DNA from 3 places in the Pseudomonas purpurea genome. Region 2 is predicted to be linked to each of the others. Evidence: riboswitches for the same ligand, from Rfam matches in the RefSeq annotation. Region 2 holds a riboswitch; each other region holds the start of a gene.

Region 1 (10,019 bases), 1.0 Mb from region 2:
CCGAAGCGTCGACAATCACCAGCCACAGCTCATGAGGCGAACGACTGCGCAGGTGAAACAGCAGGTCTTCGCGCTGACGCGGGCGGCCATTGAGCAGCGTGCCGGGCCAATTGATCGAGCCGCTTTTCGCGGCCCGACACGGGCCTTGCCGACCGTTTTTCAGGCGTCCTGCACGGGGTTTGGCATTCGCCCCCGCGTCAGATCGAGGGCGAATGCCTAAGGCTTTTTTGGCCAGCTCGGCACGTCACGCCGGGCGCCGGTGGGCAACGCCTGGGCGGGCATTTCGCCCCACTGGCCCTGGCCTGTGCCTGAATTCGGCTGCTCTGCCGTATTCGATGGCGGCGTGTTGTTCTGATGGGGTGGCATCGGCGGTTGTTCACGACGGCGATGACGCAAGGCAAACTCGGCCACGGCCTCGATATCGTCTTCATGGATACGCGACGCACCCCGCCACGCCGCGTGGGCGCGGGCAGCCCGCAACCACACCAGGTCGGCACGCAAGCCATCGACACTGGCCGCGAAGCAGCGTTCGGTGATCTGCGCCAGTGCCTGGTCGTCGAGGGGGATGTTCGCCAACGCTTCGCGGGCCTGCTGGCAGCGTTCGCGCAGTGCCTGTTGCTGAGCTTCCCACTGGGCGCAGAAGCCTTGAGGGTCGCTGTCGAAATCCAGGCGACGGCGAATGATCTGACCCCGTTCGGCCGGCGCGGTGTGCCCGCCGAGCGCGACGTTCAAACCAAAACGGTCAAGCAATTGCGGGCGCAGCTCGCCTTCTTCCGGGTTCATGGTGCCGATCAGGACAAAACGCGCCGAATGCCGATGGGAAATACCATCACGCTCGATCAGGTTGGTGCCGCTGGCGGCCACGTCCAGCAGCAAGTCGACCAGGTGATCGGGCAGCAGATTCACTTCGTCGACGTACAACACGCCACCGTCAGCCTTGGCCAGAACACCGGGAGAAAACTGTGCCCGACCTTCGCCCAGCGCAGCGTCCAGGTCCAGGGTGCCGACCAGCCGCTCTTCGGTCGCACCCAAGGGCAAGGTGACGAACTGACCGCTGGCGAGCAGGTCTGCCAGACCACGGGCCAATGTGGACTTGGCCATACCGCGCGGGCCTTCGATCAGCACGCCGCCGATTTTCGGGTCGATGGCGGTCAGGCACAGCGCCAGTTTCAGGGCATCGGCACCGACCACGGCGGACAGCGGGAAATGCAGGGTGTCGGTCATTTTGTTCATCTCGGTCATGGTCGGTGCTTGCGTTGTGGCGAGGGAGCTTGCTCCCGCTCGAGCGCGAAGCGCTCGCAATAAAGGTGTCGATTTTAGCCTGAAGAAACAGGCTGCAAGCTTTTGGGGCCGCTGCGCAGCCCAGCGGGAGCAAGCTCCCTCGCCACAAGTGCAGGCAGGTATCCGGTTAGCTGTCTTCTTCTATATCCAACAGCAAATTCTCCAGCGCCTCGCGATACTCGCCCGGTTCTTGCCACATCCCTCGTTGCTGGGCTTCGAGCATGCGCTCGGTCATGTCGCGCAAGGCGTGGGGATTGTGCTGCCGGACGAACTCGCGTGTCGACGGATCAAGCAAATAGGCCTCGGCCAGCAAGGCGTACTGGTGATCGTCGATCAACTGCGTCGTCGCATCGAATGCGAACAGATTGTCGACCGTGGCCGCCAGTTCGAATGCCCCTTTGTAGCCGTGACGCTTGACCCCTTCGATCCACTTCGGGTTGGCCGCGCGGGAGCGAATCACCCGGTTCAGCTCTTCCTTCAATGTGCGAACCTTCGGCAAATCCGGCTGACTGTGGTCGCCATGGTAGCTCGCCGCGGTTTCGCCGCTGAGGCTTTCGACGGCCGCGAGCATACCGCCCTGGAACTGGTAATAGTCATTGGAATCGAGCAGGTCATGCTCGCGGTTATCCTGGTTTTGCAGCACCGCTTGAACCTGACTCAACCGCTGGGCGAACTGCTGACGGGCGGCGGTACCCTCGTCGGAACCGCCGTAAGCGTAACCGCCCCAGTTCAGGTAAACCTCGGCCAGGTCCTCGCGGCTCTGCCACACACGCCCGTCGATGGCGCCCTGCACACCCGCACCATACGCGCCGGGCTTGGCCCCGAAGATCCGCCATCCCGCCTGACGCCCGGCCGCCTCTGCATCCAGCCCGGACTGCATCAGCGTTTCACGCTCGGCGCGCACCTTGGCCGCCAGCGGGTTCATATCGTCGGGCTCGTCCAGCGCGGCCACCGCTTGCACTGCCGCATCGAACAGCCGAATCAGGTTGGCGAACGCATCGCGGAAAAACCCCGAGACCCGCAAGGTCACGTCCACACGCGGCCGGTCGAGCAGGCTCAGCGGCAGGATTTCGAAATCGTCGACCTGCTGACTGCCCGTGGCCCACACCGGACGCACCCCCATCAGCGCCATGGCCTGCGCGATGTCGTCGCCACCGGTGCGCATGGTCGCCGTGCCCCACACGGACAACCCGAGCTGACGCAGGTGATCGCCGTGGTCCTGCAAATGCCGTTCAAGTATCAGGCTCGCGGACTGGAAACCGATGCGCCACGCGGTGGTGGTCGGCAGGTTGCGTACGTCCACGGAGTAGAAATTGCGTCCGGTGGGCAACACGTCCAGCCGTCCACGACTCGGCGCGCCACTGGGGCCTGCGGGCACGAAACGCCCGGCGAGAGCGTCCAGCACGCCGCGCATTTCTGCCGGGCCACAGGCATCAAGCCTTGGCGCGACCACCTCGCGCAGGTGCTCGATGATCGCGCGGACATCGGCCCAGCCCGAATCCTCCAGCTGTTCGACATCGCCAATCAACGCCGCTTCAATCAATTGCCCGGCGAACAGTTCCAGACGCTCACGCACGTCGCCTGCCGTGCGCCACAGTTCGCTGCTGACGTCTTGCAACGCTTGAGGGCGACGCTCGGTCCAGGGTTCGGCCAAGGCACAATCCAGCGGATCGAAACCCAGTTCGAACGCCTTGGCCAAGGCCCGCAGCAGACTCGATTGCGCGCCGCGACCGTCACCCCGAGGAATGCGCAACAGCGCCAGCAAGGTGTCGATGCGCAAGCGACCGGTCGGCGACTCACCCAACACATGCAAGCCGTCACGGATTTGCGACTCTTTCAAATCGCACAAATAGGTGTCCAGGCGCGGCAACCAGATCGCTGCATCGGCCTCGCTGTCGAGCTTCTCGTCGAGCTGCAACTCACGGTCGATGTGGGTTTCACGCACCAGGTTGAGGATGTCCCGTTGCAACTCGCGAGCGCGGCGCGGGTCGAGCAACTGGGCTTCGTAATACTCGTCGGCCAGTAGCTCAAGGTTGCGCAGCGGGCCATAGGTTTCAGCGCGGGTCAGCGGCGGCATCAGGTGGTCGATGATTACCGCCTGAGTGCGACGCTTGGCCTGCGCGCCCTCGCCCGGGTCGTTGACGATAAACGGATAAATGTTCGGCAGTGGCCCCAGCAACGCATCGGGCCAACAGTGTTCGGACAAACCGACGCCCTTGCCCGGCAGCCATTCGAGGTTGCCGTGTTTGCCGACGTGGATCAGCGCGTGCGCACCGTAGACCTTACGCAACCAGAAGTAGAACGCCAGATAACCGTGGGGCGGCACCAGGTCCGGGTCGTGATACACCGCACTCGGATCGACCTGATAACCCCGCGCCGGCTGAATGCCGACAAAGGTCAGCCCCAATCGCAGCCCGGCGATCATCATTCGCCCGCCCCGGAACATCGGGTCGTTTTCAGGCGTGCCCCAACGCTCCAGCACCGCCGTGCGGTTGGCTTCGGGCAAGGCGTTGAACATCGAGAAATAGTCGTCCAGCGCCAGGCTTTGCTGGCACAGGCGCAGGTCGATGGTTTCCAGGTCATTACTGACCCCGCCGAGCAATTGCTGAATCAGCGCGGTGCCGCTCTGCGGCAACTCGGCGGGCAGCGGATACCCTTCGGCGTGCAGGGCGCGCAGGATGTTCAACGCAGCGGCCGGTGTGTCGAGGCCGACGCCATTGCCAATCCGCCCGTCGCGGGTCGGGTAGTTGGCGAGGATCAGCGCAATGCGTTTTTCGCCATTGGCCACCCGCGCCAAGTCGACCCAGCGCCGCGCCAGCTCAGCGACAAAATCCATGCGCTCGGGCTGCGGTCGATAGCAGACCACATCGGACTGGCTGCGCTCACTGCGCCACGCCAGGTCTTTGAAGCTGATGGGGCGGCTGATGATCCGCCCGTCGAGCTCCGGCAAGGCAATGTGCATCGCCAGGTCCCGTGGGCCCAGCCCTTGCTCGCTGGCGCGCCAACCGGGTTCGTTGTCCTGGGCACAGATCGCCTGGATCACCGGGATGTTGCGGCGAAACGGCCGCAGGTGCGGCGCTTCGGGGCTGGATTGGGCGAACCCGGTGGTGTTGAGAATCACCGAGGCGTGCACCTCATCCAGCCAGTCCTCGACCACCGTCAGGCAGCCGGGCTCTTTCAGGCTGGCCAGCGCAATCGGCAACGGGTTAAGCCCCGCCGCTTGCAAACGCTGGCAGAAAACATCGATGAAGGCGGTATTGGCCGCCTGCAAATGGGAACGGTAAAACAGCACCGCCGCCACCGGTTGATCAGGTTGCCAGTCGGCCTGCCAATCACCGAGGACCGCGTTGCTGTTGTGCGGGTGGTAAATAGCGGTGCGCGGCAAGGTCTTGGGTTCAGACCAAGGGTAATCGCGGCCCAGCCAACGGTTGGCCAGGCAGCGGTACAGATCCAGCGCATTGCCCATGCCGCCCTGACGCAAAAAATGCCAGAGCCGGTCGCGGTCTTCACCGGCCACGGTACTCAGGTCGCTGAGTTCCGGATCAGGGCGATCGTCACCCGGCACCAGGATCAACTGCACGCCACGTTGCGAGAGTTCCACCAAGCGCTCGACGCCATAACGCCAATAGGCGATCCCGCCGTGCAGCGAGATCAAAATCACCTTGGCGTGGCGCAGCACTTCGTCGACGTACATGTCGACCGAGGCGTGATTCTGCACCTGCATCGGGTTGGCCAGGCGCAGGCTCGGGTAATCGTCGGGCAACTGCTGCGCCGCTTCGGCGAGCAGCGCCAGGCTGGAGTCGCCGCTGCACAGAATCACCAGTTCGGCGGGGGTTTGGCCTAAGTCGGCAATGTTGTCATCCGAGACGAAACCGCCGGGCTGGGTCCTGAGCAGGTGCATGGATTAAACGCTGAGCGCGGCGCGCAATTGCGCTTCGAGTTGAGCGGCATCGAGCTCCTGGCCGATCAGCACCAGACGGGTGGTCCGCACTTCATCGGCGCCCCACTGACGGTCGAAATGCTTGTCGAAACGCGTGCCCACGCCCTGGATCAACAGGCGCATCGGTTTGTTCGGGACCGCCGCGAAGCCTTTGACCCGCAGAATGCCATGCTTGACCACCAGTTGAGTCAGCGCGTCCATCAGCAGGCTTTCGTCGGCTTGTGGCAGCTCGATGGAAATCGAGTCGAAGGCGTCGTGGTCATGATCATCATGGTCGTCATCGCCTTCACCGTGGTGGTGATCGTGGTGGCTGTGACGGCTGTCGATGTGTTCTTCGGAACCGGCGCCAAGACCGATCAGCACGTCCAGCGGCAGACGACCGCTGCTGGCTTCGATGACTTTCACCGCTGGCGGCAGTTCTTCGGCGACTTCCAGCCGTACTCGGGCCAGGTCTTCAGGGCTGATCAGGTCGGCCTTGTTGAGGATCACCAGGTCGGCGCTGGCCAGTTGGTCGGCGAACAGTTCGTGCAGCGGCGATTCGTGGTCCAGGTTCGGGTCCAGTTTGCGCATGGCGTCGACCTGATCCGGGAACGCGGCAAAGGTGCCAGCGGCCACGGCCGGGCTGTCGACCACGGTGATGACCGCGTCCACAGTGCAGGCGCTGCGGATTTCCGGCCACTGGAAGGCTTGCACCAATGGCTTGGGCAGGGCCAGGCCGGAGGTTTCGATGAGGATGTGGTCGAGGTCACCGCGACGGGCAACCAGCTCGCGCATCACCGGGAAGAACTCTTCCTGAACGGTGCAGCACAGGCAACCGTTGGCCAGTTCATACACACGGCCGCTGGCCTCTTCTTCAGTGCAGCCAATGGAGCATTGCTTGAGGATTTCGCCGTCGATGCCCAGCTCGCCGAACTCGTTGACGATCACCGCGATACGCCGACCCTGGGCGTTGTCGAGCATGTGCCGCAGCAAAGTGGTTTTGCCCGAACCGAGGAAGCCGGTAACGATGGTGACGGGGAGTTTGGCCAGTGTTTTCATCGGATGCCCTTTGGCAAGGTGGCGGGCATACGGGACGACAACCGGCAGCGCTTGCGCGCGCGGGAAGAGTTCGCCACCGGATCACCCCGCCCGGTTGTAGTGAGAATCTGTGTCGAGGCAGGTCTCCTGGCTGACGGTGTGCCGGTCTTTCGACTGGCGGCTCCTGCGCCTTCCCGCCGCTCTGGGTAGAGCGTGCAGTGGCATGGCAGAAACAAAACCGTTCACAGTTGCGGGGGCAGCCGCGGCATTGACCGCGTTCCCTTCTTAGCTTCGGCAGCCGCCGAAGAACCTCGAAAGCGCAAGGCTACGCATGGTGTGGGGGCGGGTCAATGTCCGCGAACGATCGCGATCCACTGTGGCGAGGGAGCTTGCTCCCGCTGGGTCGCGAAGCGGCCCCCTGCATTCATTCAGGCACATCACATGCACACGATTTGCGACGGCTGCGCCGCCGAGCGGGAGCAAGCTTCCTCGCCACAGGGTTTTGTGCCAGCCTCAACTGAGAACCCTTGCCAATTGACGGCTCGCCCTCGCCCATGCTCTCCTACACACTTTGTTACGGGTGCCCTTCACAGGGTGAAACGGGAAACCGGTGAATCGTGTGCTTTACTCAAAGCCACGTCAGTCCGGTGCTGCCCCCGCAACGGTAAGCGAGCGAAGAATCAGATCCACTGTGCCAACACCTGGTATGGGAAGGCGATTCTTGCAGGTTCGGCCAACGCCAACCCCTCGTGAGCCCGGAGACCGGCCCGCAACATCGAGTGGCTACACACGCCACGCTATAACAAACCCGCGGTGGGCGGGCGCTGTTTGAACCTCTGCGTGCCTGGCGTGCAGGGGTTTTCATGCGCTCGATTCACCCGCTGACAGTCCAGAGGGAAGCGCCATGTCGATCATCAGCAGTACTCGCCACGCCACCGCCAGCAGCACCGCCACCCTGAGCCAACGCCTGACTGCCGCCATCGGCGCATCGATCCTGGGCGCGTGCCTTGTGTATTTCGCCGGTTTCTCGCACATCGAAGCGGTACACAACGCCGCCCACGATACCCGTCACAGCTCCGCCTTCCCGTGCCATTGAGACCTGCCGACATGATCAAGCGTATTGCGCAAACCGCAGGGTTCACCGGGCTGCTGGCCGCCCTGTTGCTGACCCTGCTGCAAAGCTTCTGGGTCGCGCCGTTGATTCTTCAGGCTGAAACCTACGAAAAGGCCCCGGCGACCGAAATCCATGAACACGCCGAAGGCGCCATGGCCGGCCACACTCACGACGCCGAAGCCTGGGAACCGGAAGATGGCTGGCAGCGCGTGCTGTCGACCACGGGCGGCAATCTGGTGGTCGCTGTCGGTTTCGCGCTGATGCTGGCGGGCCTCTACACCTTGCGTGCGCCAACACGCACCTCACAAGGCCTGCTCTGGGGCCTGGCCGGTTATGCGACCTTCGTCCTCGCCCCGACCCTGGGCCTGCCGCCGGAACTGCCGGGCACTGCCGCTGCGGATCTGGCACAACGGCAAATCTGGTGGATCGGCACTGCCGCCTCGACGGCGGTCGGTATCGCCCTGATCGTCTTCGGCAAAAACTGGCTGCTGAAAATCCTCGGCGTCGCCATTCTGGCCGTGCCGCATGTCATTGGCGCACCGCAACCTGAAGTGCATTCGATGCTGGCACCCGAAGCCCTGGAAGCACAGTTCAAAATCGCTTCGCAGCTGACCAACGTTGCGTTCTGGCTGGCCCTTGGCCTGATCAGCGCCTGGTTGTTCCGCCGCAAAAGCGAAGGTCAATACCACGCATGACGGACTCAAGCGCAGCGCCGACCCTGGTGGTCGGCCTGGGCTGCCAGCGCGGCTGCCCCGCCAGCACGCTGCGCGCGTTACTGGATCAGGCGTTGCAGGCGCATCAAATCGAGCTTGAGGCTGTGCAGGCCCTGGCCAGTATCGACCTCAAGCGCGACGAACCCGGGCTTAACGAATTGGCCGCGCAGCTTGGGCTGACGCTGACCTGTTTCAGCAGTGCGCAACTGGCGCACTATCAGCCAAGACTCAGCCACCAGTCGGACATCGCGTTCGAGCGCACCGGCTGCTACGGCATCGCCGAAAGTGCGGCCCTCGCCCTCGCCGAACAACTGGGCCAAGCGCCGGCCAAACTGCTGATCCCACGGCAGAAATACGCCCAGGCCACCTTTGCATTGGCATGCGCGTCGTAAAATCCCCGATAATCCCCGCCCTCGATCATGAGCAATCTTCATCTGAAGCCCTGCTTTGACAATTTTTCACAGGAGCCGGCCATGACCGTCTACTTCATCGGCGCAGGTCCCGGCGACCCGGAACTGATTACCGTCAAGGGCCAGCGGCTGATTCGCAGTTGCCCGGTCATCATTTACGCAGGCTCGCTGGTTCCGGCAGCCGTGCTGGAAGGCCATCAGGCCGAACAGGTGGTCAACAGCGCCGAACTGCACCTGGAACAGATCATCGAGCTGATCAAAATCGCCCACGCCAACGGCCAGGATGTGGCCCGGGTGCACTCCGGCGATCCCGGTTTGTATGGGGCGATTGGCGAGCAGATCCGCTACCTGCGCGAGCTGAACATTCCCTTCGAAATCATTCCCGGCGTCACCGCTACGGCCGCGTGTGCGGCGCTGTTAGGCGCGGAACTGACCCTGCCGGACGTTTCGCAAAGCGTGATCCTGACCCGCTATGCCGACAAAACGGCGATGCCGCCCGGTGAAGCGTTCGCCAGCCTGGCCCAACATGGCGCAACCATGGCGATTCATCTGGGGGTCAATCATCTGGATAAAATCGTCGCTGAACTGCTGCCGCATTACGGTGCGGACTGCCCGATTGCGGTGGTTCACCGCGCCAGTTGGCCCGATCAGGACTGGGCAGTGGGGACACTGACGGATATCGCCGAAAAGGTTAAGGCCAAGGGGTTTCGGCGTACCGCGCTGATTCTGGTGGGTCGGGTGCTGGCCACCGACAACTTCAGCGAGTCATCGCTGTACCGCGCCGGGCATGCGCATCTCTACCGCCCATAGGCCCTCATCGCGAGCAAGCTCGCTCCCACAGGGGATACGCGGTCAAATGTGGGAGCGAGCTTGCTCGCGGTGGCGTCAGTGAATTTCACCCAAAAAAAACGGCGCTCACGGGCGCCGTTTTTTTGTTCGCAATGAACGCCGTGCTTAGTAGTAGGCGTTTTCTTTTTGCGTGTGGTCAGTCACGTCACGTACGCCCTTGAGCTCCGGAATGCGCTCAAGCAGTGTGCGTTCGATGCCTTCCTTCAAGGTCACGTCTGCCTGGCCGCAGCCCTGGCAGCCGCCGCCGAACTTCAACACGGCGATGCCGTCTTCGACCACATCGATCAGGCTGACCTGACCGCCGTGGCTGGCCAGCCCTGGGTTGATTTCGGTTTGCAGGTAGTAGTTGATGCGCTCATTCACCGGGCTGTCGGCGTTGACCATCGGTACTTTGGCATTGGGTGCCTTGATGGTCAGTTGGCCGCCCATGCGATCCGTGGCGTAGTCGACCACGGCATCGTCCAGGAACGCTTCGCTGAAGTGATCGATGTACGCGGTGAAGCTTTTGAGCCCCAGCGCGGTGTCTTCAGGTTTTTCTTCGCCCGGCTTGCAATAGGCAATGCAGGTTTCGGCGTATTGGGTGCCAGGCTGGGTGATAAAGACGCGAATGCCGATCCCGGGGGTGTTCTGCTTGGACAGCAGATCGGCCAGGTAATCGTGGGCGGCATCGGTAATGGTTATGGCGGTCATGGAAA
Region 2 (10,019 bases):
CTGGGGCCACCGGGTACGCTGGGCCCAGCGCACCTTTGCCGAACAGGTCGAGCGGGCCGATGCGGATTACCTGTTCGTGCTCGAAGACGACGATCAGCAAGTCATCGGCATCAGTGCGCTGACAGGCGCAGTCGGCCTGCGCGAGCCCTGGTACAACTATCGCTTGGGCATGACCATCAGTTCATCGCCCGACCTGGGCATCCAGCGGCAGATTCCGACGCTGTTCCTCAACAACGAAATGACCGGTCAATCGGAAATCTGCTCGCTGTTCCTGCGCCCCGACCAACGCGTGGGTCATAACGGTCGTTTGTTGTCGCTGGGACGTTTGCTGTTCGTGGCCGAATTCCCGCATCTGTTCGGCAAGAAGCTCATCGCCGAACTGCGCGGACGCGCCGATGAACATGGCTGCTCACCGTTCTGGGACAGTGTGGGCCGGCATTTCTTCAAGATGGATTTCAGCCAGGCCGATCACCTCTCGGGCCTGGGCAACAAGCCGTTCATTGCCGAATTGATGCCGCGCCAGCCGCTCTACACCTGCCTGCTCACCGAACAGGCCCAGGCCGTGATCGGCAAGGCCCACAGCAACACCGAACCTGCGATGAAGATCCTCAGCGCCGAAGGTTTTTCCCATCAGGGCTACATCGACATCTTTGACGGCGGCCCGGTGATCGAAGCCCAGGTCTCGAACGTGCGCACCGTGCGTGACAGCCAGACGTTGACGCTGGCCGTCGGCATGCCTGATGACGATGCGCCGATGTGGTTGATCCACAACCGGCGCCTGGAGAACTGCCGAATCACTGCGGCCCGAGCGCGGCTGGTCGGCGGGCACCTGCTGGTGGACCGCCTGACCGCCAAACGCCTGCAACTGCAACCGGGCAATTCAGTGCGCGCCGTACCGTTGCTCAAACAGCAGCAACACGCCGCTGCGGCCTAGTCAGCGAGCGTGAAGGCGTCCTCCAGCGGCACGCGGTAACCGTTGGCCAGGCGGTTGGTTTCGTTGGCCATGCCCACCACGGCCTGCAACTCGCCGAACATGTCGTGCGTCATCCACGCCTTGCGCGCCGCTGCCGTGTGCGAGCCGACGCAGTACGGGCAATTGTTGGCGCATAGGCACCGCTCATCGACCAGCCGAAGTTGACGAACGGTCATGCGAGTGTTCAGATGCCGCCCAGTTTCAGGTGCCTCATGCCGCCGTGCATGAGGTGAAACGGGAAACCGGTGCGCCCCTCAAGGGTTAGTCCGGTGCTGCCCCCGCAACGGTAAGCGAGTGACGCGTTCGATACACCACTGGGCCCAGGTCCGGGAAGGTGAACGTGTCCAGCCTCGCAAGCCCGGAGACCGGCCTGGAATTTCTGTTTGGCAAACCTGCGGTGGGCGGGCATGGGCCGGTATTGGCGCGTGTCCGGTACTTTCTCCTGCGTGCTTCTGCGAAGATTTTTTTCGAGAAGACCAACAATGACTCAGATTCAATCCCTTTACGCCCAGGCCCCTCGTCCTGCGCTGTTCGGCGCCTGTAGCGCCCTGCTCGGCTGCCTGTTCAGCCCGGCGTTGCTGGCCGGTGAAACGGCCATGACCCTCGATCAACAGATAGTCAGCGCGCCCTCGGTGGAGTCCACCACCGTCGCCGAGATGGCGCGTTTCGGCAGCAAGGTCGAGATCATCAATCGCGAGCAGATCGAACGCGCCGGCCCCAGCGCCGATATCAGCCGCGTGTTGCAGATGTCCGTTCCCGGCCTGTACGTCGCACCGAAGAACGGCCCCTTCGACTACGGCACTTACTCGCTGCTGGGCGGGCGCAACGACGACACCTTGATCCTGCTCGACGGTGTGCGCCTGAACAATCGCCTGTACGGCGGTCTCTACCTCGACACCCTGCCGGCCAACGCCATCGAGCGCATCGAAGTGCTCAAGGGCGGGCAAAGTCTGTTGTTCGGCACCCAGGCAGTCGCCGGGGTGATCAACATCGTCACCCGCAGCGCCCAGACCCGTGAAGCTTCCGGCGAGGTCAACCTGGGGCTGGACAGCTTCATGGGCCGCAGCGGCAACGCCCGTGCCGAGAAGATTTTCAGTAACGGCTTCGGCGACCTCGGTTTGCTGGCGTACGTCAGCCACAACGTTTCCGACGGCTATCAGCCGTACCGCAGCAAAGACATGAGCAGCACCGTCAGCGACAAAAAACGTTCCTATGAAGTCACCACCCTCGGCGCCAAGGCGACCCAGGCTTTCGGTGATGATTCGCGGTTGGAGCTGTTCTACCAGTACGCCGACGCCAACCTGGATTTTGCCCGCCCCACCCACAACAGAAAGACCACCAACGACCGGGTGCAACAGATCGCCACCGCGACCTTCGAACAGCGCCTGAGCGAACAACTGAGCTACTTCATCAAGGGCCACGTCAACGACTGGGACACCCGTTACACCCGCATCAACAACCTGCCCGGTGGCGGCACTCGCGTGGTGAACGACAACGATTACTGGGGTTTCACCGACTGGGGCGTGCAAGCCGAAGGCAAGGCGCAATTGCCGGGAGGCCATGTGCTGGTGTTCGGCTCGGACAACCAATGGTTCAAGGGCCAGGACGATGTGTTGGTGATCGACAACAACAAGGCCCAGGCCCACGCCCTGTACACCCAATTGCGTCCGGTCATCGACGCCCTGCCCGACTGGCACCCGAGCATCGGCGTGCGCCACGAAAGCATGAGCGGCGGCGACAGCGCCACGGTGGGCATGCTCACGTCGTTGTATGACCTGACCGACAACTGGCAACTGCGCGGCCAGTTCGGCACCGCTTACAAACTGCCGAACGCCGAGCAACTGTTCGTCAACGAGCCAGGGGATGAGATGGGCAACCGCAACCTCAAGCCCGAGAAAAGCCGCAACGCCGAACTGGGCCTGGACTACAAGGGCGCACTGCTGGACCGCGAGTTCAGCGCCAGCGTCACCGGGTTTCGGCGTGACATCACCGACCTGATCACCCTTGACGGCGTGCAATGGACCAACGGTGAAGGCGAGATCAACGTCCGGGGCGTCGAGGCCGATGCCAAATGGCAACTCGACGACCGCTGGAACCTCTCGGCGGACATGACCCGCAACCTTGTCGAATCGCGTAACGGCGTAACCCTCAGCAACATCCCGAGTTTCTTCGCCCGTTCGCGCCTGGGGTTTGAGTCGGACGACCGGATGTGGGGCGCCGGCGGTGCGATTCGCTACATCCGCGACGTGGTCAGCTCGCGGGACGTCGATTACGGCCATTACTCGGTGGTCGACGCCGATGCCTATCGCTACCTCGACAGCGCCCACCAGCATCGCGTGAGCCTGCTGGTGGAAAACCTGTTCGACCGTGACTACGCCACCAGCATGACCACCGGCAGCCCCCAGGTAGAAAACCTCGGACGGCCCTTCACCAGCGAAATCCGCTACACGTACCGGTTTTGAGGGAAAAACCCGACATGCACAGCGATTATCAAGACGTCCTGTTCGTCGGCCCCGGGCTGGCCAGCGGGGCCACGGGCGAAGCCTTCCGCCGTGATCTTCAAGCGCTGCACACTGACGCGGGCGGCACACAGATCATCGACACCCTCGACGGTTTCGAAGAGCTGTGGCGCACACTGCGTCAACCGGGGGCGGGCAATCGTCTGGTGGTCGACCTTGAACCGACCTCGGACGGTGCCTACCTGGACTGGCTGCGCGATGAGCTCGGGCGCATCGCCCAGGCTCATCCTCAGGCGCCACGCTTCTGGGTCACCGGATCGGCACTCGGGCGCCGTGGGCTGGATGCCCACGCGGCATGGGCCAGTATCGGGCAGACCGACCGCCACTTGCCGTGCGACAACGTCGGCGCGGTGCCGAGCGACCCTGGCTGGTCGACAATCCCCGACCATGCCCGCCAGGTGTTCCTCTGCACCGGCCCGCGCTGCGTGCGTCGGGGAGCGCTGCCCTTGTGGAAAGCCTTGCGCCGGGCGCTGCTCAAGCATGACCTGATCGAAACGCCTGGCGGCGTGTTGCTGACCCGCACCGCGTGCCAGTTCCCCTGCAACCTGGGGCCGGTGCTGACCGTGCACCCGGACGGCTGCTGGTATCGGGTGCGGCATGATGACGACGTAGAGCATCTGGTGAACATGCATTTGCTCGGCGGTAACGTGGCCGAGACCTTGCTGATCCGCCCACCGAACGGAGGCAAACCGGATGCGTAACACCCTGCTGACGTGCCTGCTGCTCGGCGGTGCGCTGCCGGTCATGGCCCAAACCTACGACAACTGCGGGCAAACCTGGACGCTCGACCACGCCCCCCAGCGCATCATCGCGCTCAATCAGCACAGCGCCGACACGTTGCTGGCTCTGGGTGCCGGCCCGTCCCTGATCGGCGTCGCCTACATCGACGATGACGGCCAGGCCATCGAGCACGGCACCTATCGCGGTATCCCGGTGATCTCCCAGCTCTACCCTTCGGCCGAAGTGCTTTACACCCAGCGCGCCGATTTGCTGGTCGGTGGCTTCGCCTCGGCGTTTCGCCAACACATGAGTTCACGGCCGGTGCTGGCAGACAACGGCGTCGCCAGTTACTTGCTGGAGTCGGCCTGCGAAGGGCATTCGCTGGATTATTTCGGGCATATCCGCCGCGACCTGCACACCCTCGGCGCCCTGGTGCAACGGCCGGATCAGGCACTGGCACTGAGCGCGGCACTGGACGCCGACCTGGCCCGCGCCGGCGCGTTGCGCAGCACCGAAAAGCCCTTGTCGGTGTTCTACCTCGACAGCGAAGTCAACGGCCTGGACAGCGAAGGCAAACGCGGATTCGTGAGCACCCTGCTGGAGGCCGCCGGGGCGCGTAACACCTTCGCCGATGTGGATGTCGCGCGCCTGATGGTCAGCAGTGAAACCCTGCTCAAATACGACCCCGATGTGATCCTGCTGGCCGACGCCGTGTGGTCCCCGGCCAGCCGCAAACGCTACCTGCTCAAGCATGATCCGGCGTTGTCGCAACTGCGGGCAGTGAAGGCGAACCGGATCATCGACATTCCATTCGCCCATCTGCTGCCGACCCCGACCAGTGGCCAGGTCGTGCTGGAACTGACGAGGAAACTCAATGCACTGGACTGATCGACGCGTGGGCTGGCCGGTTCCAGGTGATATTTCCCTCGCCGCGGTTCAAGGCTTCCGACGCCTTACTGCCCTTCCTCAGGACGAAAATCAGACCTGACAAAGCGACGCTTCGCCTCCCCGATAAAGACTGATCGCCTAGTCGACGGAGCTGCACACTGCCTAACATTCAGGTGAATTCCACCCGCCCTGAGTGCACGCCATGATGATGTCCTTACTCGGCAGCGACCTGTCACCGCCACAAATCAGGGACCGCATACGGTTCATCGACCTGTCCCGTGAGGTGAGGCAGTGGCTGCGGCAATTAGCGACCGACCCGAAGTCCTCAAGTCCCTGGACTCGCCGTGGGGCGATCATGAGTAGAACCAACTGCCAGGCCGGCACCATCACCCTTGCTTCCTCGTCCCGAGGTAACGTGAGCATCAAGGTGCCGGGGTTAGGCGCAGCGGCGCAGTTGTACTCGGTGCCCGGGCACTGCGTGCTGTTCGCCCTCCAACCGCACGCCTATGCCATTACCCGCTACCGTATCGAAGGTGAATGCCTGACGCGCCATGAACACGTGGTGGTCGACGCTCGGCATCCCGTGCACATCAACGGCGCGCATGAATTGTTTGAGCAGACTTCGGACGGTCAGGAGAACGCCGGGGTCATCGCCAGTTTCAACTTTCCCGACAAAACCGCGGACATTCAGGTATTTGATCGCTCGACCTTGCAAAAAACCGGTTGGTTTCCAGCCGATGATAGCGCCGCCCGCTTTCTCACCTGCCTGGAACTGCTGGAAGGCGTCGCAGACCCCCACACCTTCCAGGTCGCCGAAGAACTGATTTACCACTACCACCCCGGCGTCGCCTGGAAGGCATTCCAACAGATTCACCACGCCAGCCCGAACCGGGCACAACAGTACGTCAGGATGCTCGGGAAGCATCACAACCCCAGGCTCAACACGCTACTGGAACGGATCTGAGGCCACGCCATGCAACTGGATACCTTCGTCAAACGGCTTCAGCACTACGACCTTGCACACGATACGGCGCTCATCATCGATGACCTTCGCCACCTGGCAAAAAACCGAACGCTGCTGAGCGACCATCTGCTCAAACACCTGAAACAAACAGGCTTCAATACCCGCAGTTTTTTGTATAACGCCTACGCCTTTGTGCTGCATCACAACCCGTCTTTTTCTATTCGCCTCGGGTTCTGGCTACCGGTTTCGTCTCGAGACGAAAGCGCTACCTTCATTTACCACCTCAACCATACGCACGACTTTGAAATCTACAGCGTGGGTTACAGCGGCGACGGGTATCGATCTGTCGGCCGCATGATTCTTCAGGATGAGCCGTTGCAGGCAGGCGTGCGCCCAAAGTTGGGGAGCGTGCGGGAAATCAGACTGGCCCCGGGCGAAGTGCTGCACATGCAACCGTTCAATGAAGTACACCGACAATTGCCGCCCGAACGGCTATCAGCCTCGCTGAGCCTGGTCATCCATGCACAACTGCTGGAAAGCCAGCATCAAGCCTGGTGCTTCGATGAACACTACATACCGACTTTTGCCGGTATTGGGACGCAGGAGGTTGCCTTGTATGAACAAGCGCTGCACCTGCTCGAACACGGGTAGCAACCGCCACCCGAATCACTCAAAACAAGGAAGTGACATGAGTAAGACCACCCATGACTGGAGCAGCGTTCCGTTGTTCCGTGCCGCCACCCATGTGCTGAGCACACCCGTCCATAACAGCCTGGAGAGTGATTGCTGGGGACCTACCCCGCGCTTGAACGTGGGCAACATTCATGCAATCAAACAGTATTGGCAACGGCAGGCCGAGGGGGCCGAGAACCGTCCCGTCAGTTGACAATTTGTGCACCACGGTTCGCTCCGAGCCGTGGATCGTTCTCGGCACGACAGATCACCCGGTTGCGCCCGGTGGTTTTGGCCTCGTACAACGCCTGGTCCGCATCATTGAGCCACAAGGTCGCTTCGCCGTGTGCAGGGTTGAATGCGGCCAGGCCGATGCTCAGGCTGACCTTGAGCGCCGGGTTCTGTTCATAGCCCAGGGTAGCGAAGCGGTCACGCAGTGCATCCATGGCCTGGGCGGCGCTGTCCAGGGGCAGATCCGGGAGGATCACGCAAAATTCGTCCCCGCCGTATCGGCCAGCGAGGTCAGCGGCGCGCAGGTTCTGCTTGAGGATTCTGCTCAGTTGCCGCAGTACGATGTCTCCGGCGACATGGCCATAGGTGTCGTTGATCGATTTGAAGTGATCAATGTCGATCAGCGCAATCGCCCCACCTTGCTGGTGTCGCTGGCAACGCTGGAACTCGATCTCCAGTTGATCTTTCCACGCGCCGTGATTCAACAGCCCCGTCAGGCTGTCGGTGCGGCTCAGGGCCAGCAACTCGCGCTTGTGCAAACCCAGGGTGTGGGCCTGGCGGTAGCAGATCCAGCCCAGCGCCAAGGGATACAACGTCAGCAATGGCAGGCAGGCGTACAGTTGTTCGGGACTGGTGGCCGGGATGAACGCGGGCGTGAAAATCAGCAGCCCGACGCCGACGCCCATCAATTGGGCCACGCTGCCGGCCAGTAAAAAACGCAGCCCGCCAATGGCCACGTTATTCATCGCCATCATCGACAAGGAGGTGGCCGTGGGCAGCGGGTTGAACTGCATCGCCGCCACCCAGAAACCGCCCATGAACGAATCGATCAGCAGGTTGCGGTGTTCGGCGTGATAAGGCGTCGGTGAGCGGCGTGCCCATTGGTAGGCCACATGCGGCCAGAGCAGACCGTTAAACAGCATGAGCACCAAGACCCACACCGGTGGATGAAGCGGACGTATGGCCGCCGCCACGCAGACTAATCCCAGGGCCAGCCCCAGGGTTCGCGAGGTGTACAGCCTCCTGGCCAGTGAAAGTCCCTTTCCTCCAGTTTTTCGCATAGGGGCCAAAGCTCCTGTTGGCTGCCGCTGAACGGAACCTGAAACACGGGGTAATACATTCGGGATTGCTGGGAGTTTATCAGGGCGCCCTCAAATAGCCATCACCGATCAGCGGCTCGAAACAGGCCCGGGCGCCAATGTTTGACTATAAATGTCTGGTAGCCCACGGCACTGCACGCGTACTCGTGGCAAGCTCGCCGCGATTCAGGCCCCAACGTTGCTGTTGTGGGGGCGCGAAGACCGGATCGGGCACATGCCGATGGATGAACGACTGTACTGCAGGCTCCTGGAGGACATGGCGCGATGAACATTCTGTATGACGAGCGCGTCGACGGCGCCCTGCCCCCGGTCGACAAGCAGGTTTTGCTCAACGCCTTGCAACAGCAGATCCCCGACCTGGAAATTCTGCACCGCGAAGAAGAACTGGCGCCCTACGAGTGCGACGGGTTGTCGGCCTACCGCACCACGCCGATGCTGGTGGCGTTGCCGCGCCATATCGAACAGGTTCAGGCATTGCTCAAACTCTGCCACACGCAGCAAGTGCCGGTGGTGGCACGCGGCGCCGGCACAGGGCTGTCGGGCGGTGCCCTGCCGCTGGAAAAAGGCCTGCTGCTGGTCATGGCGCGCTTCAATCAGATTCTGCACATCGACCCTGCCGCCCGTACTGCGCGGGTCCAGCCCGGTGTGCGTAACCTGGCGATTTCCCAGGCCGCCGCGCCGTTCGGGCTGTATTACGCGCCCGACCCCTCGTCGCAAATCGCCTGTTCCATTGGCGGCAACGTCGCGGAAAACGCCGGTGGCGTGCATTGCCTGAAGTACGGCCTGACGGTGCACAACCTGCTGAAACTGGAAGTGCTGACCCTTGAGGGCGAGCGCCTGACCCTCGGTTCCGACGCGCTCGATGCGGCGGGTTTCGACCTGCTGGCGTTGTTCACCGGTTCCGAAGGTTTGCTGGGCATCATCACCGAAGTCACAGTGAAACTGCTGCCCAGACCTCAGGTCGCCAAAGTGTTGTTGGCCAGTTTCGACTCCGTGGAAAAGGCCGGCCGCGCGGTGGGCGCAATCATCGCTGCCGGGATCATTCCCGCAGGGCTGGAGATGATGGACAACCTGGCCCTGCGCGCCGCCGAAGACTTCATTCACGCCGGTTACCCGGTCGACGCCCAAGCGATTCTGCTGTGTGAACTCGATGGCGTGGAAGCCGATGTTCACGACGATTGCCTGCGGGTGCGCGCCGTGCTGGAACAGGCGGGCGCCAGCGACATTCGCCAGGCTCGCGACGAGGCCGAGCGGGTGAAGTTCTGGGCCGGACGCAAGAATGCGTTCCCCGCTGTGGGACGCCTGGCACCGGACTATTACTGCATGGACGGCACCATCCCGCGCCGCGAACTGCCTGCGGTGCTTGAAGGTATCGCCGCCCTCGCCCTTGAACACGGCTTACGGGTGGCCAACGTTTTTCACGCGGGCGACGGCAACATGCACCCGCTGATTCTGTTCGACGCCAACCAACCGGGTGAACTGGAACGCGCCGAAACCCTGGGCGGGAAAATCCTCGAACTGTGCGTGAAGGTCGGTGGCAGCATCACTGGTGAGCACGGCGTCGGCCGGGAGAAAATCAACCAGATGTGCGCGCAGTTCAATGCCGATGAGTTACGAGTTTTCCACTCGGTCAAAGCGGCGTTCGATCCACGGGGGCCCTGCTCAACCCCGGCAAGAACATTCCGACCCTGCAACGCTGCGCCGAGTTCGGTGCGATGCATGTTCATGGCGGGCAACTGCCCTTCCCCGAACTGGAGCGTTTCTGATGCAGGTCGAGCCCGACAGAGACGCCAGCGACGCCCTGCTGGAGCAAATCCACCAAGCCCTGGAGAACGCCACGCCGTTGCGCATTCAGGGTTCCAACAGCAAGGCCTTTCTCGGCCGCGAAGTCGCCGGTGAAGTGCTCGACACCCGTGCCCATCGCGGCATCGTCCACTACGACCCCACTGAAT
Region 3 (10,019 bases), 1.7 Mb from region 2:
GAACCCATCCACCAACACCGCCACGCCTTCCTGGGCACAGGCCAGGTAAGCCCCCACCAGCGCCGCAATTTCAAAACCGCCCAGGTTGAGCAACGTCTGTAACACGTCGCCGCGCTGGCCTGCGTGCAATGCCAACGCCCGCTCGATGACCTGAGCCTTATGGCTGACGCCCGCCGCGTTCAATCCGGTGCCCGGCCCGGTCATGTTGACCACGGGGCAATCAAGCAGCGCGCACGCCACGGCACTGGCGGCCGTGGTGTTGCCAATGCCCATCTCGCCGCCGATAAACAGCTCCGCACCCTCTGCGATTGCCCGATGCACGCTGTCGCGACCGGCCTGCAAGGCTTGCTCGCCCTGGCGCCGAGTCATCGCCGGGGCATGGACGAAGTTCGCCGTACCGGGACCGATATTCAGATGACGCACACCCGGCAGGCTCAACGACGGTGTCACCGTGCCGAGGTCGACCACTTCCAGGCGCGCCTCCAGTTGCCGTGCCAACACACTGATGGCCGCGCCGCCACTGACGAAGTTGTGCAGCATCTGCCCGGTCACTTCCTGGGGAAACGCTGACACACCTTCCGCGACCACTCCGTGATCACCGGCGAAAATCGCAATCCACAGCTGATTCAGGCTCGGCTTGACCCGCCCCTGCAATCCCGCCAATTGCACCGCCACCGCTTCGAGCTGCCCCAGCGAGCCTGCCGGCTTGGTCAGCTGTTGCTGACGGGCCGCCGCTTGCGCGTGGGCCTCGGCGTTGATCGGCTTGCACGGGTTCAGCCACCAGGAGTCAGTCATAACGCAGTTCCTTTCAAAGTCAGGGGCAGGCCGGCGACGGTCAACACAACGCGTTGACAGCGCTCGGCCAGGGCTTGATGCAACCAACCGGCTTCATCGACATAACGGCGAGTCAATTCGCCCAGCGGCACGACACCCATACCGGTCTCGTTGCTGACAAAAATGATTTCCCCCGGCAGCGCCGCCAGGCAATCCAGCAGGGCTTCACGTTCCTGCGCCAGACGCTCGGGGTTGTCGAGCATCAGCAGGTTGGTCAGCCACAACGTCAGGCAGTCCACCAGCAGGCAATGCTCGGCGCGTGCGGTTTCGCGCAGCACGCGGGCCAGTTCCAGCGGTTCTTCGATAAGCGCCCACGCAGCCGGACGACGCTCGCGGTGATGGGCCACCCGCGCATTCATTTCGCCGTCCAGCGGCTGGCTGGTGGCGATGTACGTCACCGCCAGACCGCTGTCGGACGCAAGTTTTTCAGCCAGGCGACTCTTGCCGGAGCGGGCACCACCAAGGATCAGTTGCAGCATGAAGGTATCCTGAAAAATATTCGGTGAGGCAACTCGCCTATTCGCGGGCAAGCCCGCTCCCACAGTTGATCTCGAATGAACACAAATTTTGAATACGCCTCGTAACCCTGTGGGAGCGGGCTTGCCCGCGAATGCGTCCTCAAAACCACCTCAAAACCCACAGAGTTCACGTAACAGCCCGGTGTCCAGGTGCTTCTCCACCAAGTCCGCCAACCGCTCGATATCACGCTCGCGCAGGGCGTGATAATCGACCTCCTGCACGTTCTGCAAACCGGCCCAGCGCAACAGCGCGCTGCACGCGGGCGCCGACTCGAACACGCCATGCAGGTACGTGCCGAACACCTGCCCGTCCGCGCTGTGTGCGCCGTCGCTGCGACCGTCATCCAGCAGCACCGCCGCGTGTTCCAGCGCCGGCCCGGTGGTCACGCCAGCGTGAATTTCATAGCCGCTGACCTCAGCGTTTTCCAGGGCCAGACGCCCGCGCACGTTGCGCAACTGCTTCTCTTCTTCAAGCACCGTTTCGAACGCCAGCAACCCCAGACCGGCACTGGAACCCGGCGCGCCTTCCAGCCCCAACGGGTCGTGCAACTGCTCGCCGAGCATTTGCAAACCGCCGCAGATGCCCAACAGTTTTCCGCCGTAACGCAGATGCCGGGTGATCGCACTGTCCCACCCATTGGCCCGCAGATATGCAAGGTCGCTGCGCACACTTTTTGAACCGGGAAGGATCATCAGGTCAGCAGGCGGGATCGGCTGGCCAGGCCCGACAAATTGCAGATTGACCTGCGGGTGCAGGCGCAACGGATCAAAGTCGGTGTGGTTGCTGATGCGCGGCAGCACCGGCACCACGACGTTCAGCACCTGCTCGGCTTTGTCGGTCTGGCGCTGGTCGATGCCGTCCTCGGCTTCCAGGTGCAAATCCATCACATAAGGCAACACGCCAATCACCGGTTTGCCGGTGCGCGCCTCGAGCCAGTCGAGGCCCGGTTGCAGCAAGGCAATGTCACCGCGAAAACGGTTGATGATGAACCCCTTGACCCGCGCCTGCTCGCTGGCCGACAACAGCTCCAGGGTGCCGACCAAATGGGCAAAGACACCGCCGCGATTGATGTCGGCGATCAATATCACCGGGCAATCCACCGCTTCGGCAAAGCCCATGTTGGCGATGTCACCGGCTCGCAGATTGATCTCGGCCGGCGAGCCCGCGCCTTCAACCATGACCACCGGATACGCCGCGCTCAGGCGTTGATGGGACGCCAACACCGCTTGCATGGCGATGGCTTTGTAGTCGTGATAGGCGACTGCGTTCATCGTGGTCACGGCGCGGCCATGGATGATCACTTGCGCGCCCGTGTCACTGTTGGGCTTGAGCAGCACCGGGTTCATGTCAGTGTGCGGCTCAAGGTTCGCCGCCTGCGCCTGCACGGCCTGCGCCCGGCCGATCTCGCCACCGTCGGCGGTCACCGCACTGTTGAGCGCCATGTTTTGCGGCTTGAACGGCACCACGCTGACACCCTCACGGCTCAGCCAGCGGCACAGCGCCGTCACCAGCGTACTTTTGCCTGCATCGGAAGTGGTGCCCTGCACCATCAGCGTGCTCATGGAACATCCTTGCGGTAGGCCGCGAACGCCTCGTCGAGGCGCAGCCAGTCGGCTTCATCGGCCGGCAAGCCGAAACGCAGACTGCTGTTGTGGGGGAACAGACGCAGCAAAATGCCGCGTGTGGCCATGAATTCGTGAAGCTGCCCGGCGCGGTCGGTGATCAACCACTGGAACAACGCACACCCGCCCTGCGGCTTGAAGCCGTAGCGCTCAAGGAGCAACGCCAGGCGCTGGCTCGCCGCCTCGCTGCGCTGGCGTTGTTGTGCGTGCCCGGCGGTATCGCGCAAACACACCTGCCCCAGAATCCGCGTCGGCCCACTGACCGCCCACGGCCCGACTTGCTCGGCCAGCAATTTGAGCAACTTGCGTTCGGCCAACACAAACCCCAAACGAACGCCGGCCAGACCAAAGAACTTGCCGAACGAGCGCAAAATAATCAGCCCGACTTTGTTCGCATGGGCAGACAAGCTCAGGTGCGGAGTGTTGTCCATAAAGGCTTCGTCGACCACCAGCCAGCCGCCGCGCTGGGCCAGCCGTGCGTGCCAGTCGAGCAAACGCTCCGGGGTCAGGCTCAGGCCCGTCGGGTTGTTCGGGTTGACGACCACCAGCACGTCGAGGCTGTCGAGAAAGAAGTCGACTTCCTGTTCCGTCACTTCGCGAACGATGTAGCCACTGCGGCGCCAGGCTTCGGCGTGCTCGGCGTAACACGGCGACAGCACGCCCACCTTGCCGGCGCGACGCAAACGCGGCAGCAACTGGATCGCGGCTTGCGAGCCCGCCACCGGCAACACTTGGGGCGCGCCGTAGTACTCGCAAGCGGCCTGCTCCAGGCCATCGTCGGTTTCCGGCAAGCGGGCCCAGGCTCGCAGCGGGATCTCCGGGATCGGCCACGGCCAGGGCGCGAGGCCGCTGGACAGGTCAAGCCAGTCGGCTTCGGCGATGCCATAGGTGAGCGCCGCCTTGCGCAAACGGCCACCGTGCTCAAGCATAGAACTCAACCCCCAGGCAGAGAATCAGCAGCCATAACCATACCCCGCGCTGGACCAATTGCCAGCCACGGTCAATGGAGTCGGCGTCCGCCGGCACGCCTTCACCCAAGGTCGGGCGCTGATGCAGCTCGCCGTGATAAATCGCCGCGCCGCCCAACTCCACACCCAGCGCACCGGCACCCGCCGCCATCACCGGCCCGGCATTCGGGCTGTCCCACATCGGCCCCTGAGTGCGCCAGCATTTGAGCGCCAGACGGGTTTTACCCAGCAACGCGTAGGTCAAGGCCACCAGCCGTGCAGGAATGTAGTTGAGCACGTCATCGATCTTCGCCGCCGCCCAGCCGAAACGCTCGAAGCGCTCGTTGCGATAACCCCACATGGCATCCAGCGTATTGCTCAGGCGATACAGCACCACCCCCGGCACGCCCGCGACGATAAACCAGAACAACGCGGCGAACACCGCATCGCTGCCATTCTCCAGCACCGACTCGGTGGCAGCGCGGGCGACTTCGGTCGAGTCCAGTTCGGCGGTCTGACGGCTGACCAGGTAACTGACACGCTTGCGCGCCTCCACCAGGTCATCGCTGCGCAGCGCCTGGGCGACCGGCTCGACGTGTTCACCAAGGCTGCGCAAACCGAGGGCGCAGTACAACGCCAGGATCTCGACGATCCAGCCGATGTACGGCAACCAGGCAAACGCCGTCGCCAACAAGGTCAGCGGCAACACCGCCAACACCCAGGCCGTCACGCCGTGGCTGCGCCAGCCACGACCGCCGGAATTGAAACGTTGCTCGATGCGGTCGGCAAAACGGCCGAACGCCACCAGCGGATGCCAGCGTTTGGGTTCGCCCAGCAGCGCATCCAGCGCCACCCCGGCGACACTCAATAACGCCACACTCATTGACTCACTCCCCAATAATTCTCATACAACAGTTCATTCAGCGGACGCGGTTGCGCCCACCCTTCAAGCACCAGCATCGGCGCCGGATAAAATGCCTCGACCGGCCCCAGGCACAACACCGCCAGCGGCTTGGCGCCGGGCGGCAAACCGAGCAGGTCGGCCAGGGCCTGCGGCTCGAACAACGACACCCAGCCCATGCCCAGCCCTTCGGCGCGGGACGCCAGCCACAGGTTCTGAATCGCACAGGACAACGACGCCATGTCCATTTCCGGCAAGGTTCGACGCCCGAAAATGTGCCGCTCGCGATCCTCCATCAACGCGGCCACCAACACTTCGGCGCAATCGTTGATGCCTTCGACTTTCAGCTTCATGAATTCATCGGAGCGTTCGCCCAGCGCTTCGGCAGTGCGTACCCGCTCTTCTTCCACCAGTTGCTGGATCTTGCCGCGCAAGGGGCGGTCGCTGATGCGGATGAAACGCCAAGGCTGCATCAGGCCGACACTCGGCGCCTGATGCGCCGCTTCAAGCAGACGTCGCAGTAGCTCGGGGTCTACCGTGCCGCCGCTGAAATGACGCATGTCGCGACGTTCGCCGATAGCCCGGTAGACCGCTGCGCGTTCGGCTTCGGAAAATGCATTGTCGGTCATGGCCTGCTCGCGATGGCGACCTCGGATTCAGGTAGGAACAGTGCGGCGACCGCTTTCGGATTGGACGGAAAGTAAAAGTGCACATAAGAGGCGGTCATCCGCCCGTCACGGTAAACCGCTTCCGCCCCGCGCCCGCCGTTGGGGCTCAGCCCACGGGCAATCGGCTCAAGCTCAGTGCTCGTCAACGAGTGGTGATAGGTGTGCCCGCGCAGCGAGCCTTCCGGCAGCTCAACCGCTTGCAATGCCAGCGCGGCAAGTCGCTTCTGCATCACCGCGTCACCGGCCAGCAAACCGACCAGCTCGACACGCGTACCCTCGACATCGGTCAACGAGTCGAGCAGGTACAACATGCCGCCGCACTCGGCCAACAACGGCTTGCCCGCCTCGTGGTGCGCGCGAATCGCCGCCAGCATCGTGGTGTTTTGCGCCAGCGCCACATGGTGCAATTCCGGGTAGCCGCCCGGCAGGTACAGGCTGTCGGCATCCGGCAACTCACGGTCATGGATCGGCGAGAAGAACAGCAACTCGGCGCCCATCGCCCGCAGCAGGTCCAGACTCGCGCCATAAGTGAACGCAAACGCTTCATCGCGGGCCACGGCAATGCGCACGCCGGCCAGCAATGGTTCGGCGACAATCACCTCGGGAGCGGCGAATTCGACGGCGGGTGGCAACGCCACTTCGCAACTGCTGGCCAGGGCCTCGGCCGCGGCGTCGAGACGCGCGTCCAGGTCGTTCAGCTCGCTCGCCTGGACCAGCCCGAGATGGCGGCTCGGCAGCTCGATCCCGGTTTCCCGGGACAGGGCGCCATACCAACGCAGCCCTTCGGTGAGGCTGCCTTCCAGCAATTGCGCGTGGCGCAAGGTGCCGACACGGTTGGCCAGCACCCCGGCAAACGGCAGGTCCGGCTGATAGCGCGCCAACCCCAGGGCCAGTGCGCCAAACGTCTGGGCCATGGCGGTGCCGTCAATCACACCGAGCACCGGCACTCCGAAGTGGCGCGCCAGATCGGCGCTGGACGGCGTGCCGTCGAACAGGCCCATGACGCCTTCAATGAGGATCAGGTCAGCCTCGCCTGCGGCTTCCCACAACAGCCGACGACTTTCCTGCTCGCCAACCATCCACATGTCCAACTGATACACCGGCGCACCACTGGCGCGCTCCAGAATCATCGGGTCGAGAAAGTCCGGGCCGCATTTGAACACACGCACCTTGCACCCCTGATTGCGATGCAATCGGGCCAGCGCGGCGGTGACGGTGGTCTTGCCCTGGCCGGAAGCCGGCGCAGCGATCAGGACCGCCGGGCAATGACGTGGCTCACTCACAATTCAACGCCTTTTTGCGCCTTGATACCGGCCTGAAACGCATGCTTGACCATGCCCATTTCGGTGACCGTATCGGCCTGCTCGATCATCTCGGGTTTGGCGCCGCGACCGGTAACGACCACGTGCTGCATCGGCGGGCGGGCCTGCAAGTCGCTGAGCACCTGGTCCAGGTCCAGATAACCGTGCTTGAGGGCGATGTTCAGCTCATCGAGCACCACCAGGCCGATGGTCGGGTCACGCAGCAGTTCGCGCGACACTGCCCAGGCCGCCTCGGCGGCGGCGATGTCACGCTGGCGATCCTGGGTTTCCCAGGTAAACCCTTCGCCCATGACGTGGAAACGTACTTGCTCGGGGAAGCGCCGGAAGAACAGCTCTTCGCCCGTGCTGTTGCGGCCCTTGATAAATTGCACCACGCCGCACTGCATGCCGTGGCCCATGGCCCGCGCCAGCATGCCGAAAGCGGAACTGCTTTTGCCTTTGCCGTTGCCGGTCAGCACCAGCATCAGGCCGCATTCATTCGGCGAATTGGCAATACGTTCATCGATTACGGCTTTTTTACGCAGCATGCGCGCCAGATGGCGTTCGTCACGATCAGGGGAATCAGTCATGGGGAGCTCTCCGTTGAGGCGGGGTAACGGCGGGCGGGCATAGCAATAGACGGCAAGAAGCCTGGCATCGCCCACCGTGATGCCGCTGGATGGATCAGGCCGGTCTCCGGGCTCATGAGCCGCAGTTGCCGACTGCGCGCCTTCCCGTATCGACACTCGACACAGTGGCACCAGGCGCAGTCTTGACTCATTTACCGTTGCGGGGGCAGCGCCGGGATCATGCGAAACACTCACCGGCTTCCCTGTTTCACTCGGTCGACCCATGGGTCACAGAGCACCTGAAACAAGTCGCGAAGGTTAGAGGGTTGGGGATGGAGCGTCAATTAAAGCCAGACGCCAATACCCGAGGAAAATTGGCCTGAATCAATTTACTGACGCCAATCTTGTGCCACACTCAGAGCAGTGATATCAAATCGCCATAACTCCAAACCACAAGAACAAGGTGAGCAACATGCAAGGCATGATCATCAGCAATCCGAAACTGGAATTCCTGCGCCCGGTGCTGGAGCGCTGGTTTGACTGTATCGATCGCTACAACGCGGTGCGCGGCGATAACGAAACCCCTTACTGGTTCGACGAACGCGCCAACCTCGGATTGCTGTCTGCCGCAGCATGGATGGCCGAACTGGCCACGCTGGAGCAGGCCCCGACAAAAAAACAGATCGAGGAAGGCGAACGCAATGGCCGCGCCGATCTGTACATCGCCAGCAAAGAGGAACGCGCCTATCTGCAAGCCACCCAGCGCTGGCCGCGGGTCAGTAACCTCAACCTGACACAGGCCCTGCAAGACGCCGTCAGCGACGCGAAGAAAATCGGCTACGCCAGCGACCTGAAACTCGGCTGCCTGTTCGTTGCGCCACAAAAGGCCCAGCACAGCGCCACTCCAGAAGAACTCCAGGACATGGTCGACGACCTGCAAAAGGAACTGACCTGCGCCGTGGCCTGGTACTTCCCGTATGCCTACCGCAAGCTGCACAACGATGCCGGCAACTACCACCCCGGGATTGCCGTCCTCCTCAAGGAAGCCCGCGGCTGACCGATTGAACCATCCGGCCGTCAGGGTCCTCTATGATGCAGGCACTGCATTCATAGGGAGATCCACATGCTCAAGCCTCAACATGTCCTCGTCATCGCCATCGCCGCAGGGATTGCTGCCTGCGGTGAGACGTCCAACCTGCAAGTCTCGGACGGTACCGGGCCATCGCCCACACTGCCGGAACCGAACAAAGCCCTGATCCCGACGGTGAACATCGCCCCGGCGGTCGGCTGGACCAAGAGCGCAAAACCGATTGCGGCGCCAGGCACACACGTCGCAGCCTTCGCCGAAGGCCTGGATCATCCCCGCTGGCTCTACGTGCTGCCCAACGGCGATGTGCTGGTGGCTGAAACCAACTCGCCACCCAAGTCCGACGACGGCGCCGGTATTCGTGGCTGGATCGCCGGCAAAGTCATGGGGCGCGCCGGCGCCAGCGTACCCAGCGCGAACCGCATCACCCTGCTGCGTGACAGCAACCACGACGGCGTCGCCGAAACCCGCACGGTATTCCTGGAAAACCTCAACTCGCCGTTCGGCATGACTCTGGTCGGCAATGACCTGTACGTTGCCGACACCGACCGCTTGTTGCGTTTCCATTATGAAAGCGGCGAAACCGCCATCACGTCGCAACCGACCAAAGTCGTCGATTTGCCGGGCGGCGCGCTGAACCATCACTGGACCAAAAACGTCATCGCCAGCCCGGACGGCAGCAAGCTCTACGTCACTGTCGGCTCCAACAGCAACGTCGGTGAAAACGGCCTGGACCAGGAAGAAGGTCGCGCCGCCATCTGGGAAGTCGACCGCGCTACCGGTAACCACCGCATCTTCGCCTCAGGGCCTGCGCAACCCCAACGGCCTGGCTTGGGAACCGCAGACCGGCAAGCTCTGGACCGCCGTCAACGAACGCGACGAGATCGGCAGTGACCTGGTGCCGGACTACATCACCTCGGTGAAGGACGGCGGCTTTTATGGCTGGCCTTTCAGCTATTACGGCCAACACGTCGATGTGCGCGTCACGCCACCCAACCCGGACCTGGTAGCCAAGGCTATCGCCCCGGATTACGCCGTCGGCCCGCACACGGCGTCGCTGGGGCTGGCCTTCGCCGAGGGCAGCAAACTGCCCGCGCCGTTCACCCAAGGTGTATTCATCGGCCAGCACGGCTCCTGGAATCGCAAACCGCACAGCGGCTACAAAGTGATCTTCGTACCGTTCAATGCCGGCAAGCCGAGCGGACAACCGGTGGATGTGCTCACCGGTTTCCTCAACAAAGACGAAGAAGCCATGGGCCGGCCGGTGGGCGTAGTGATCGATCAGCAGGGCAGTTTGCTGGTGGCTGATGACGTGGGGAATAAGGTGTGGCGGGTTTCGGCCGCCCAATAAGTCCTCCAACGCCAACACATAACCAATGTGGGAGCGGGCTTGCTCGCGAAAGCGTTCTAACATTCAACATCAATGTTGACTGTCAGTCCGTCTTCGCGAGCAAGCCCGCTCCCACATTAATCGGGGTCAGCGCCTACCTTTTGCGGCAAAGGGTTAACCCATCTCCGATCGGCAACAGTGACAGGTCGACACGCGGGTCATCCTTCAAGGCACAATTGAG

Evidence for each region. A riboswitch is a leader RNA that binds a small molecule or an ion and turns the genes downstream of it on or off. The one in region 2 is predicted to bind cobalamin.
Region 1: it holds a riboswitch for cobalamin, as region 2 does, so the genes downstream of both, cobW (cobalamin biosynthesis protein CobW) here and AABM54_RS11010 (TonB-dependent receptor) in region 2, are expected to answer to the same signal.
Region 3: it holds a riboswitch for cobalamin, as region 2 does, so the genes downstream of both, cobO (cob(I)yrinic acid a,c-diamide adenosyltransferase) here and AABM54_RS11010 (TonB-dependent receptor) in region 2, are expected to answer to the same signal.

Annotation. Positions count from the first base shown of each region.
Region 1 is NZ_CP150918.1:3,496,121-3,506,139, forward strand. It holds gene AABM54_RS15735 (VWA domain-containing protein) at 1-235, opposite strand, end outside; gene AABM54_RS15740 (ATP-binding protein) at 217-1,224, opposite strand; gene cobN (cobaltochelatase subunit CobN) at 1,409-5,182, opposite strand; gene cobW (cobalamin biosynthesis protein CobW) at 5,186-6,259, opposite strand; cobalamin riboswitch at 6,358-6,567, opposite strand; cobalamin riboswitch at 6,800-7,024, shown strand; gene AABM54_RS15755 (CbtB domain-containing protein) at 7,143-7,334, shown strand; gene AABM54_RS15760 (CbtA family protein) at 7,346-8,047, shown strand; gene AABM54_RS15765 (cobalamin biosynthesis protein) at 8,044-8,457, shown strand; gene cobM (precorrin-4 C(11)-methyltransferase) at 8,539-9,285, shown strand; gene nfuA (Fe-S biogenesis protein NfuA) at 9,430-10,014, opposite strand.
Region 2 is NZ_CP150918.1:2,450,236-2,460,254, reverse strand. It holds partial or broken gene astA (arginine N-succinyltransferase) at 1-934, shown strand, start outside; gene AABM54_RS11015 (carboxymuconolactone decarboxylase family protein) at 931-1,149, opposite strand; cobalamin riboswitch at 1,160-1,362, shown strand; gene AABM54_RS11010 (TonB-dependent receptor) at 1,570-3,435, shown strand; gene AABM54_RS11005 ((2Fe-2S) ferredoxin domain-containing protein) at 3,450-4,193, shown strand; gene AABM54_RS11000 (ABC transporter substrate-binding protein) at 4,186-5,100, shown strand; gene AABM54_RS10995 (hypothetical protein) at 5,456-6,064, shown strand; gene AABM54_RS10990 (transposase) at 6,074-6,715, shown strand; gene AABM54_RS10985 (hypothetical protein) at 6,753-6,950, shown strand; gene AABM54_RS10980 (diguanylate cyclase) at 6,943-8,028, opposite strand; partial or broken gene glcD (glycolate oxidase subunit GlcD) at 8,332-9,833, shown strand; gene glcE (glycolate oxidase subunit GlcE) at 9,833-10,019, shown strand, end outside.
Region 3 is NZ_CP150918.1:4,156,492-4,166,510, forward strand. It holds gene cobT (nicotinate-nucleotide--dimethylbenzimidazole phosphoribosyltransferase) at 1-795, opposite strand, end outside; gene cobU (bifunctional adenosylcobinamide kinase/adenosylcobinamide-phosphate guanylyltransferase) at 792-1,313, opposite strand; gene AABM54_RS18630 (cobyric acid synthase) at 1,464-2,915, opposite strand; gene cobD (threonine-phosphate decarboxylase CobD) at 2,912-3,904, opposite strand; gene cbiB (adenosylcobinamide-phosphate synthase CbiB) at 3,897-4,805, opposite strand; gene bluB (5,6-dimethylbenzimidazole synthase) at 4,802-5,452, opposite strand; gene AABM54_RS18650 (cobyrinate a,c-diamide synthase) at 5,449-6,774, opposite strand; gene cobO (cob(I)yrinic acid a,c-diamide adenosyltransferase) at 6,771-7,382, opposite strand; cobalamin riboswitch at 7,462-7,679, opposite strand; gene AABM54_RS18660 (hypothetical protein) at 7,834-8,418, shown strand; partial or broken gene AABM54_RS18665 (sorbosone dehydrogenase family protein) at 8,485-9,799, shown strand; gene AABM54_RS18670 (class I SAM-dependent methyltransferase) at 9,933-10,019, opposite strand, start outside.